Regions from separate parts of the Paenibacillus sp. FSL H7-0357 genome, predicted to be linked through region 1. Evidence: riboswitches for the same ligand, from Rfam matches in the RefSeq annotation. Region 1 holds a riboswitch; the other holds the start of a gene.

Region 1 (5,351 bases):
AACCCCTAACACCTAGCACTCATCGTTTACGGCGTGGACTACCAGGGTATCTAATCCTGTTTGCTCCCCACGCTTTCGCGCCTCAGCGTCAGTTACAGCCCAGAAAGTCGCCTTCGCCACTGGTGTTCCTCCACATATCTACGCATTTCACCGCTACACGTGGAATTCCACTTTCCTCTTCTGTACTCAAGCCACCCAGTTTCCAGTGCGACCTCAGGTTGAGCCCAAGGTTTAAACACCAGACTTAAATAGCCGCCTGCGCGCGCTTTACGCCCAATAATTCCGGACAACGCTTGCCCCCTACGTATTACCGCGGCTGCTGGCACGTAGTTAGCCGGGGCTTTCTTCTCAGGTACCGTCACTCCGGTAGCAGTTACTCTACCGGACGTTCTTCCCTGGCAACAGAGCTTTACGATCCGAAAACCTTCATCACTCACGCGGCGTTGCTCCGTCAGGCTTTCGCCCATTGCGGAAGATTCCCTACTGCTGCCTCCCGTAGGAGTCTGGGCCGTGTCTCAGTCCCAGTGTGGCCGTTCACCCTCTCAGGTCGGCTACGCATCGTCGCCTTGGTGAGCCGTTACCCCACCAACTAGCTAATGCGCCGCAGGCCCATCTCCTTGTAGCAGATTGCTCCGCCTTTCATCCTTCGTCCATGTGAACAAAGGAATTATCCGGTATTAGCTACCGTTTCCGGTAGTTATCCCAGTCAAAGAGGTAGGTTGCCTACGTGTTACTCACCCGTCCGCCGCTAAGTTAATCCGGAGCAAGCTCCTTCATAACTCCGCTCGACTTGCATGTATTAGGCACGCCGCCAGCGTTCGTCCTGAGCCAGGATCAAACTCTCCAAATTGGTATTTAGAAAGAGCGATTGCTCAATTTGAAACATCTGACGAGAATTTACATTCTCTAATTTTGGATCTCACTTGCGTGATTTCCATACTCACTCGTTGTTCAGTTTTCAAAGATCAAGCTCGTTGTCAGTGTCGATTATCTCGTCACCAGCAACTCTTATAATATATCACGTTTGATTTAGAAACGCAAGCTTTTTTTTGAAACAACTTTTCAGCCATTCCTTATTTACTTGGGTGCGCTCTAACAACGCTTACCTATAATACCCCACATCAATATAAAAAAGCAACCCCTTAAACAAAAAAAGATAACCGGCTTAAATATTAAGCCGGTTATCTTAGAGTAATCATCATTCTACAGGATTAGTAGATCTTAGCTGCTGTATATTTGCTCGACGCTTTGGTGAAGCCTGTTTCTTTGTTCTTACCTAATCCGGCGTCCACTGTCGTATCGATCGTTACCCATTTGCCGTTAAGCAATACTTCATTCCAGGCATGATATACAGATACATAACTCGTATTGCCCATTACCAGCTTTGTCGGAATCCCTTCACTGCGGAGCATAGTGGCGAACAAAGATGCATAATCGTAGCAAATCCCTTTCTTACTAGCGAGTGTGTTGTCGTTGTTCGGGATATAATCCTGCGTAACATTAGCCGCCAAGGTGTAGTCGTACTTTACATTCGCCACGATGTAATTATAGATAGCTTGTACCTTTGCTTCATCAGTGGTCAGCCCTTGCGTAAGCTGCTTAGCTTTCAGTACTGCTTTATCGGAAGAATTCCATTTCACATTCTGTACGGAACTCAAATATACGGCGTTGGTGTTGCTCATGCTCAGGTCTACGGTTTCGGAAGAAAGCACTTTGTATTTGTTGCCGCTGGTGTTCTCTAGGACTGACACTTTATAAGCGCCATTCCCCTGCTGCAGTGGAAACGTTTCTGTAGCTTTGGAGGCATATAAGTTATAAGAGTAGCTCTTGTTGTCTTTAGTAATCATGAGCTTGATACGTTTGTCCTTGGGAACATCATAGGAAACTTGGACAACCCCTTGGCTCAATTGCGATGTATTTAACCAGCCCGACTCTACGCTGGATGCGTTAGCTGTGCTTACTTGAACAGAAGTAACCAGGACGAACAAGGTCAAGAACATATAATAGAACTTCTTCATGGATAAAACCCCTTTCGGTAGCTGGCTGCCATCCATACCCGGGAAGGCCCTTTAGCTTTGCGTCCCTACCTTTCGATAGGTTTGCCGTTATCGTTTAAGCTTTATCTGTTCCTACTACTATTGGAATATACTAGATTCATCTTAAGAACAAACAAAAAAAGCCTCTTCATTCGGTAGCTGGCTGCCATCCTTACAGGGAAGGCCCTTTAGCTTTGCGTCCCTACCTTTCGATAGGTTTGCCGTTATCGTGTTTAGCTTTTATAGTTATATAGTATCATATTAATGCCTAGTTACAAGACCTAAATCACTAGATTTCTACTTAATTCATTTAAATTTTTATAATTTTCGCATTTTATGATCTGTTCTCTTACTTCAAACCGCTTTAGCGTGGATAATCAGTCGATGGGTCGGATTTACCAAAGGATCACACGTAATGAGGGTAAGGATCTTATCTTGTTTATTCCCGTTCAGTACAGACACATCCGTAGGCTCAACAATCGAGATATCATAAACCTCGTATTTATACTCCTGATCGCTTGTCTTGACGGAAATGGTATCTCCGACCTTTACTTCGTTCAGTCTGTTGAATAATCTCCCTGTAGTCCTAGACCTGTGTGCAGCTATGGCAGCATTGCCTATTTCACCGATTGGAGCGGTTTCCTTCATATGGGCTGCGGCATGCTTCATGTTGGCTTTGGTCGCCCCTTCCAATATGGGCAATTTCAAATCGATTTTGTCGATTGTGATAATTCCGGTCACTTTGCCGCCGACCTCTATTTCCTGCTCTGCCGGTTCGGCAGCCTGCACTGGTTCATCCCCAGCTGATTCTTCTGCCAGCAGTGCAGTGACCTCGGCGTACTGTTTTTTCAGATCGGGCTCTGACGAAGGGGCCAGCTCACTATAAGCCTGTTCAGCCTCCTTCAGCAGCTTCTCTTGCTGCCGGTCGTTATACCATTCGCTCGCTTTTGGATACAGCATGACTAGAACTCCTGCAATTATGATCAAATAGGAAAACTTACGCATCAAATCCCCCCGATCTTTAAGATAAAGAAACTCCACGGCCCAACATTTGACTTAAAATACCCATTTACGGCTGCCAAAGAAATTGATGATGACGGTGACGAACGTAACCAGCACTTTGGAAATCAGCACCTGAACTCCAAATTTGTCCGTTAGCAGATGCATCAGCAGCACTGATATCCCCAGTACAACCAGGTTCAGTATGATGAATCGGACTAATTGCATACGGTCAAAACTGTCCTTGCTAGCCTGACTCTTATCCTTAAAGGTCACCTTCTTGTTCCAAAAAAAACTGTTCGCTGTCCCTGCGCTATAAGAAATAATCTGTGCCGGGGTGTTCATCATACCCAGAGAATGCAGCAAGGTAAATACGGCGAAATCAATCAGCGTATTCAGTAAGCCTACAGCATTAAATTTTAAAAACTGGATAAATCCCGCATTCAGCTTCCTATCTGCCATAATCATTGTCCTCTTGCCGCTCCTCATGCTCTCCGCCCCGGTAACCCTTGGTCTCACGCACGATGTACAGCGGTCTATCCTTGGATTCATCATATATCCGTCCAATATATTCACCTATTACGCCAAGCAGCATCAGCACGATGCCGTTAAACAACAAATTCACACCGACGATGGAAGCCCAGCCCGGAACCGTCCATGAGGTAAAAAAGATTCTCTGGAACAATACAAAGAACAGATACACAAAGCTGGAGAAGGAGAGAAAGAAGCCTACATATGAGGCTATTTTCAGCGGCTTATGTGAAAATGAGGTGATGCCGTCAACCGCAAACCGGATCATTTTCTTCAGCGGGTATTTGGTTTCACCTGCAAAACGTTCCTCCCGCACATATTCCACCATCGTCTGCCGGAAGCCGACCCAGCTCACCAAACCTCTGACATAGCGGTTTTTCTCTTTGAGACCACGCAGCACATCGCATACTTTACGGTCGATGAGCCGGAAGTCGCCTGTATCGGTGGGAATCTCCACACTGGTCATGCTGCTGAGCAGACGGTAAAAGAGCTTGGCGGTCACTTTCTTGAAAATAGTCTCCCCATGCCGTTTCAGCCGTTTGGCGTAAACTACCTCATAGCCCTCTTTCCACTTGGCAATCATCTGCAAAATGACCTCGGGCGGATCTTGAAGATCCGCGTCAATCACCACAACAGCCTGGCCTTGCGCATAGTCCATTCCGGCCGTAATCGCGACCTGATGACCGAAGTTACGGGAGAAGTCAATCAGCTTAACATGCTCGTCGCTGCTGCTGATTCCACTCATGATCTCAGCTGTGCGATCCCGGCTCCCGTCATTAACGAAGATCAGTTCATAGGTATCACCGCATTCGTCCATGACTTTCTTAAGCCGCTCATACGTATATTGAATAACTTCTTCCTCATTGTACATGGGGACAATTACACTGTATCTGGCTTTCACCTTTGTTCCTCCTAAAAGTTTTGTAGCACTACGCGCTCCCCTCCTAGAATACCCAGGAAGGGAACCAGCGCAGCACATCCGTCACATATTCTTTGTCAACCACCATTCCCGACAACACCGGATAGAACAGTACAAAAAGCAGCGCTGCGACAGCCACGTATGCATACCGGATGTACCTAGCTTCCCGATATTTGCTGTCCAGCAGCTTCATGATATATACAATAGCAAGAATCATGAACGGTACCATCGCAAAATAATGGTATAGGAACGTCTCACGCGGTACAAGCATCCAAGGGACATACTGCGAGAAAAAGCCGATCCAGATCATGTACATGCTTTTGTCTTTCCGTTTTACGGTAAGCCATACCGTAGCCAGCATCGCGAAGATCCCGGTCCACCAGATTAGCGGATTGCCTATGGTGACTATGCTGCTTACCTTGCCTTCCGGCAATCCTTCGCCGCCGCTGAAGAACCATACAGGCCGTTTCATAAACGGCCATTCCCACCAGGAGGAAGCAAACGGATGCGTGGCGACAAGCTGGCTGTGGTAGTTATACATATTCTTTTGCGCATCGATCAAGCCTTTTACAGTAAACCCGTCGGCTGTTACGGACAGCGCAGGGATAAAGGACAGGCTATAGATAACGGCAGGAATAACTACAAAGAAAACAACACAGCTGGCCAGCGTAACGATGGTGTTCTTCCAAAAGGAACTATCTGCCGTCCGGCAGGCGTCCTTGAGCTCCTGGTCACTTAATTTGCCTTCTGCCAGCACACGCCCAGCGGCCTTATGTTCCCTATAGCGTTCAAATAAGGCGAGCGCCAGCATAATGGCCAGCCCGGCTCCTCCATAGAGCACAATCCATTTGGAGGCGACGCCGATA
Region 2 (5,351 bases), 1.9 Mb from region 1:
CCTCGAACCCAATGGACACACCGCATTCCGGCTTCAGAGCCGGGTCGCTTCCCTGAATAAGCTCGATCTTGGGCTGCCCCTCCGTGCCTAACATAACAATCTGTCTTCCTCTGCTCTCAAATCTGCGGTCAATCGGAAGTCCCAGAATGCTGTGATAAAAATTAAGGGATGCCTCCAGATCCCGCACCCTGAGCGTAATCCAATTCATGCTCAATATCATGTATCCTATCCCCTTTTTGTGGATTTTCTATTTTGTTCATTATACGCTATTTTGGGGCAAGCATGTTTCCAACAATCCGCAGACTCTGCTTTCGGGTAACGAATCTGGACAACTGTGCTCCGAGGTAATTTTGCGAGCCTGGAACAGTGTATATCTTCTTTTTCGCGAGTGAGCGCAGCGCAGTCTCAACTACCTGCTGTGGAGTTGCTTTCTTCCCGACTGAAGCATCCTCTGTCCCCACGACGGTGAAGAAAGCTGTATCTGTAGAACCGGGGCAAAGTGCAAAGAACTGGACTCCACGGTCACGATTCTCCCACCATAATGCGTCTGTAAAGGACAAGACAAAAGCTTTGGTTGCCCCATACACAGCCATATAGGGGAGCGGCTGAAATCCTGCGGTGGACGATACATTGATCACAGTACCAGAGCTTCTGCGCAGCATATCCGGCAAGAATAAATGAGTCATATTTACGACGGCAGCAACATTCAACATAATCTCCTCATGCTGCCGCTGGCCTGAGATTTGCTCGAACCTCCCATGAGTGGCAAATCCGGCATTATTGACCAGCAGCTCAATCTCAAGTTTCAACAGCTGGCATTGCTGGAACAATTCGCTTGGTGCACTTGCTTCCGTAAGATCCATAGCTATGACTTTGACTTTGATGTTATAGCTTCTTTCGAGTTCCGCTGCCAAGTCATCGAGTTTGTTCTTAGATCTGGCTACGAGAACCAGATGGCTTCCTTGTTTAGCCAGCTGTATTGCAAATTGTTCGCCAATGCCGGAAGAGGCACCTGTGACTAGCGACCATTTTCCTTGAATATTCATAAAATTACTCCTCCTATTAAAACGATGTATTCGTTAGGAAACGATGTTACCGATTGTGCGAAAAAAATTACTTTAAACGTAGTGCCCAAAGCAATATTAGCTTGTTAGTTGGTAACAGTGTTTCCTATTGAAATCATAGTAACCTGCTGGCTGGAGAAAGTCAAACCTTCTTTTTTTAAAATTTGCAAGAAGATATGTGCATGTATGATTGACTTTGTGGAATCGACTGTATAGAATGCGTGGTATATGATTGGAAACTGCGTTTCCCGAGAATAACAACATAACTAAAGAAGGCGATTAAGTTGAATGAACCTAATAATTTTGCTGACGCAAGCAATAGAAAGCTGACAACCTACCAGGAAGCCCGCTTACAGAACACAGCTAGTCTTCGTCAACTCGTAGTTGATGCAGCAGCCTTTATTCTTCAGGAAGAAGGGCCGGAAGCTGTCACCGTGCGAAAAGTAGCTCAGAAGATGGGTTGCTCGACCAAGATCATCTACAGTCTGTTTGCTAATAAAGAAGGTTTAGCCCAGCAATTATATCTGGAGGGCTGCAAAATACTCTCGAGCGAATTTGAGAGTGCTTCACAGTCAGAGGATCTGCAGCAGTATTTAATTAATCTGGCAGAAGTGTATTGGGAATTTGGCCAGCGCTATACCAGCTACTATAAATTGATGTTTGGGGGAGCATTTGCAGATTTCAAACCGGATGAGCAGAGCATGAAAGGCACTGTTACTGCTATGCGGCGCTTGTTGTCCGTGATTGTCAGCGCTAAAGAGCAAGGCCTAATTGCTGGTGATTCAAATGCGGAATTTATTGTAGGTACGATTTGGTCCTCTCTTCACGGAGTGATTCACCTGCACATAGGAGGACATTTGGGAAGTGTCGCAGCGTCGCACGCAGTGTATAAAGGAACGGTAGCTCTACTTGCAAACTCGCTGTTTGCACCTGCAGCCGCAGCCAAGCATTAAAGCAGGAGTAGTTAGTGAAATCCTTTATATAGGGCCTGGGTTCGAATCCTGAGAGTCTATAACACAATTAAACGGCAGAGATGCCGTTTTTTTGTTTCTAAATTTGTTTTAAATCTTTACAAATGTCGAAGAATGAGGCCTATTTCCGAAAAAAGGAAAAGGTATATAAGTAAGGGAGAACTAGGACTTATTAATTTAATAGGGATAAATTCCGATAAAGAAAGAGTCCTGTACAACTAAAGTCACACCTGCATACCCATAACGGGACAGAAAAACCGAGTTTGAAACAAAGGCAAATCCGTACGAAAGTCGGAGACGCAAAGCCACGGGTCTACTTCATCCAAAGGAGGATGTTAAGACAGCCGGGCCGCTCAAGGCACTTGGTTTTTTGGCGTGCCTACAAATAGCGCTGGGGGAGAGAAGTAAATGAGGTTTAGAAGGAAAGGGAAGTTTTCGCGGACGGTTGTGTCCGCAGTGGCGGTGAGTATGCTTGTGGGCCTGTTTAGCGGAGGCCTTAGCATGAAGCAGGTTTTGGCTGCCGGGACCGATCCGGGTAGAACGGACTATAACGTATCCGGCGACCAGATTGTATGGCTGGAAGCAGAGGCCGACGGGGTGAAGCAGGTTCACGCGATGAATCAGGCCAGTGGTGCCAGCACTGTTCTTACATCGGGTTCATCCGCCAAGGATGCGCCTTATGTGAGCGGCAACGTTGCAGTGTGGGCCGACAAAGGAACAGAGCAGGAGTCTTCACTGAACTGGGATATTTACACTGCCGATCTTGAGACGGGTACCCGAAGAAAGCTTAACAAACAGTCTGGCACATATGGCAATCCGACTACAGATGGAGTCGGTGTAGTCTGGTACGAGCGCAAAAATTACGGCAGCATGATCTATCATGATCTGGCTACGGGTGTTGAAGCCGACCTCGGCGAAGGACGTTTCCCGGTGCTGGCCGGCGGCAATGTGGTGTATAAGAATGCCCGTGACGGGGGGCTCAGTCTGCTCCATTTGAAAAGCGGGGCTACGCGTGCACTTGTTAGTTTGGGCGGAGCAAGCTATGTGGACTGGTTTGTTTTTAACGGCAGCGATGTGCTGTTTAAGCAAAAAAATGGGTCTTCCGAGAGCAAATATGTGATTTTGAATATCAAGGACCTAACTGCTCTGCCTGTGGATCTCACCGAGATGAAGCCTGGAGGAACCCAGTATGCCTTCATGTCGATAGGTGAAGGACAGGCAGTTTTTCAAGAGGAAAGGGACGGTGCTGCCACATTGCAGCAAGTGAACCTTACTACATATGCAGTGAAATCACTGCCAGCAATAGAGCCCGGAACGAAGCTGATCGGCATTACCGGGGATAAACTGCTTTACAGCAAGAAGGATGATTACATAGAGTCGATAGACCTGAAAGAAGGATCAACCCCTCCGAGTCCGGGAGCCACTCCAAGTCCAGGGGTAACCCCAACGCCAGGAACGACTCCAACTCCAGGGACAACCTCAACTCCAGGTGCAGTTCCAAATCCAGGCGCAGATCCGAGTCCGGGTGCAACCCCGGAAGTGAAGACCACTGTAGTGACCGGAGCCAAGGACAGTCAGGTTATCGGAAGTGCGGGAGGTACTTTGTCTGTACTGAATGGCTGGGCACGGCTGGAGATTGCAGCAGGAACCTTCCCTGACAATACCACTGTAAGCTTGGCCCAAGCTGAGCTGGAGAAAGAAGTACTGCTCGACGCAACAGGCAAAAAACTGCTGAAGGCAGGTTCTGCGTGGCAGGTGCAAGCGAGTGCTCCGTTCCTGATGCCGGCCAAGCTGACGGTAGGGTACCCGAAGGAAGCGCCTTGGACGACAGGTCGTGAGAAGCTTGGAATCTATAGCAACGATCTGGCAAAAGGCATATGGAACTATATTGGCGGAGTGACTGCGGCGGAAGACGCCGTTGTTCAATCCAGAATTATAGCTTCCGGACTATATGCGGTAATGCTGCGCGGAGCTGAATTCACAGATATGTCAGGCCACTGGGCGCAGCAAGCTGTAGAGGTGCTGGGGGCTAGGGGGATTGTGAACGGGATGAACGGAACCGCTTATGCGCCAAAAGGGATCCTGACCCGGGCTGAATTCACCAAGTTGCTGGCAGCAACTCTTGGATTGCAGCCGCAGCGGCCGGAGACACCGGCTTTCCGTGATGTTTCAGCTGCGAACTGGTCCTACCCTTATGTGGAAGCAGCTGCAGCGGCAGGAATCGTAACGGGAGAAGGTGGACTTTTTCACGGCAATGATCCGCTGACCCGTGAACAGATGATGGTGATGCTGATGCGGGCAATAGACAGCACTATCGGCAGCCGGGCTTCTGCTGCTGAATCTGCCAAGCTTCAAGCCGAATTGGGCGGATATAAGGACAACGGCAGCGTTAGCAGTTGGGCAAGGGATTCTGTAGCTGCGGCGGTGGGCAAGAAGCTGGTGCAGGGTAACGGACAGCTTTTGAAGCCTAAAGATTCATCAACAAGAGCAGAAGCAGCGGTCGTGATGTACAAGCTGCTGGCTGAGCTGAATTTACTCTAACTTACAACGGATAGGAGATCAAATCATGAAATTCGGAGCGCTCAAAAGGAAGTGGCGCGGCGGCAGCATGAAGGCACGTTTTAACCTCATGCTTGCTTTGCTGTTGGTCATTTCTTATATTCCCATCCTTCCAGGTCTGGATAAGTTCATCTCTCCGGCTTATGCAGCTACCAATATGCGGATTGAACCCAGTGAACTTAACCCGGAATCGGGAAAATCGGTTAAAATCTCCTTCAGCTTCAACGCGGCCGACAACGGTCAGGAGTATCATAAAACGAATATCAGCCTCTGTACTCCGCAGCGGGACGGATCGTCCCCGCTCCTCGGGGATCTGATTAAGAGCGGTGAATATCCAACGAAGCTGAACGGCCAATATATCGTTCATGAGTATGAATGGGACGGGAAAATCGGCGGTGTACCGCTGGATGAAGGGCGCTATAACATCTGTATCTCCCCTGCCGAGTATAACGGTGTTGGCGTGTACTACGGGCAGATCGCCAGCTTTGAAATCCTTGGAGGCGATGAATTGCCTCCTCCGGCAGCTTTGCAGATCAAACCTGCTGCTGCAGGACAATCTGTGGTTTCAGGAACTGCTGAACCAGGGGCCCAGCTGGAAGTGGAACTTTATTATCCGTCCAATGGGGAAAAACGGCTGTACTCTAATATTGCTGTCAACAGCGCAGGCCAATGGAGTGAACAGATCGGGATAACGCTGGGCAAAGCCGTGCATATCACGGCAAGAGCGAAAGAGGAAGGTAAGTACTCGGGGGTTTCG

The links. Region 1 has a riboswitch for cyclic di-GMP ahead of H70357_RS03095 (transglutaminase-like domain-containing protein). Riboswitches for the same ligand answer to the same signal wherever they lie in the genome.
Region 2: linked by a shared signal. The riboswitch ahead of H70357_RS11330 (S-layer homology domain-containing protein) and the one ahead of H70357_RS03095 (transglutaminase-like domain-containing protein) in region 1 are both predicted to bind cyclic di-GMP.

The regions. Positions count from the first base shown of each region.
Region 1 covers NZ_CP009241.1:691,413-696,763, reverse strand. The annotation lists rRNA gene H70357_RS03100 (16S ribosomal RNA) at 1-850, opposite strand, end outside; gene H70357_RS03095 (transglutaminase-like domain-containing protein) at 1,212-2,018, opposite strand; cyclic di-GMP riboswitch class I at 2,032-2,114, opposite strand; cyclic di-GMP riboswitch class I at 2,188-2,269, opposite strand; gene H70357_RS03090 (class D sortase) at 2,391-2,996, opposite strand; gene H70357_RS03085 (GtrA family protein) at 3,093-3,497, opposite strand; gene H70357_RS03080 (glycosyltransferase family 2 protein) at 3,487-4,467, opposite strand; gene H70357_RS03075 (glycosyltransferase family 39 protein) at 4,511-5,351, opposite strand, start outside.
Region 2 covers NZ_CP009241.1:2,624,874-2,630,224, forward strand. The annotation lists gene H70357_RS11315 (VOC family protein) at 1-220, opposite strand, end outside; gene H70357_RS11320 (SDR family NAD(P)-dependent oxidoreductase) at 267-1,046, opposite strand; gene H70357_RS11325 (TetR/AcrR family transcriptional regulator) at 1,349-2,017, shown strand; cyclic di-GMP riboswitch class I at 2,299-2,392, shown strand; gene H70357_RS11330 (S-layer homology domain-containing protein) at 2,537-4,576, shown strand; gene H70357_RS11335 (DUF6531 domain-containing protein) at 4,602-5,351, shown strand, end outside.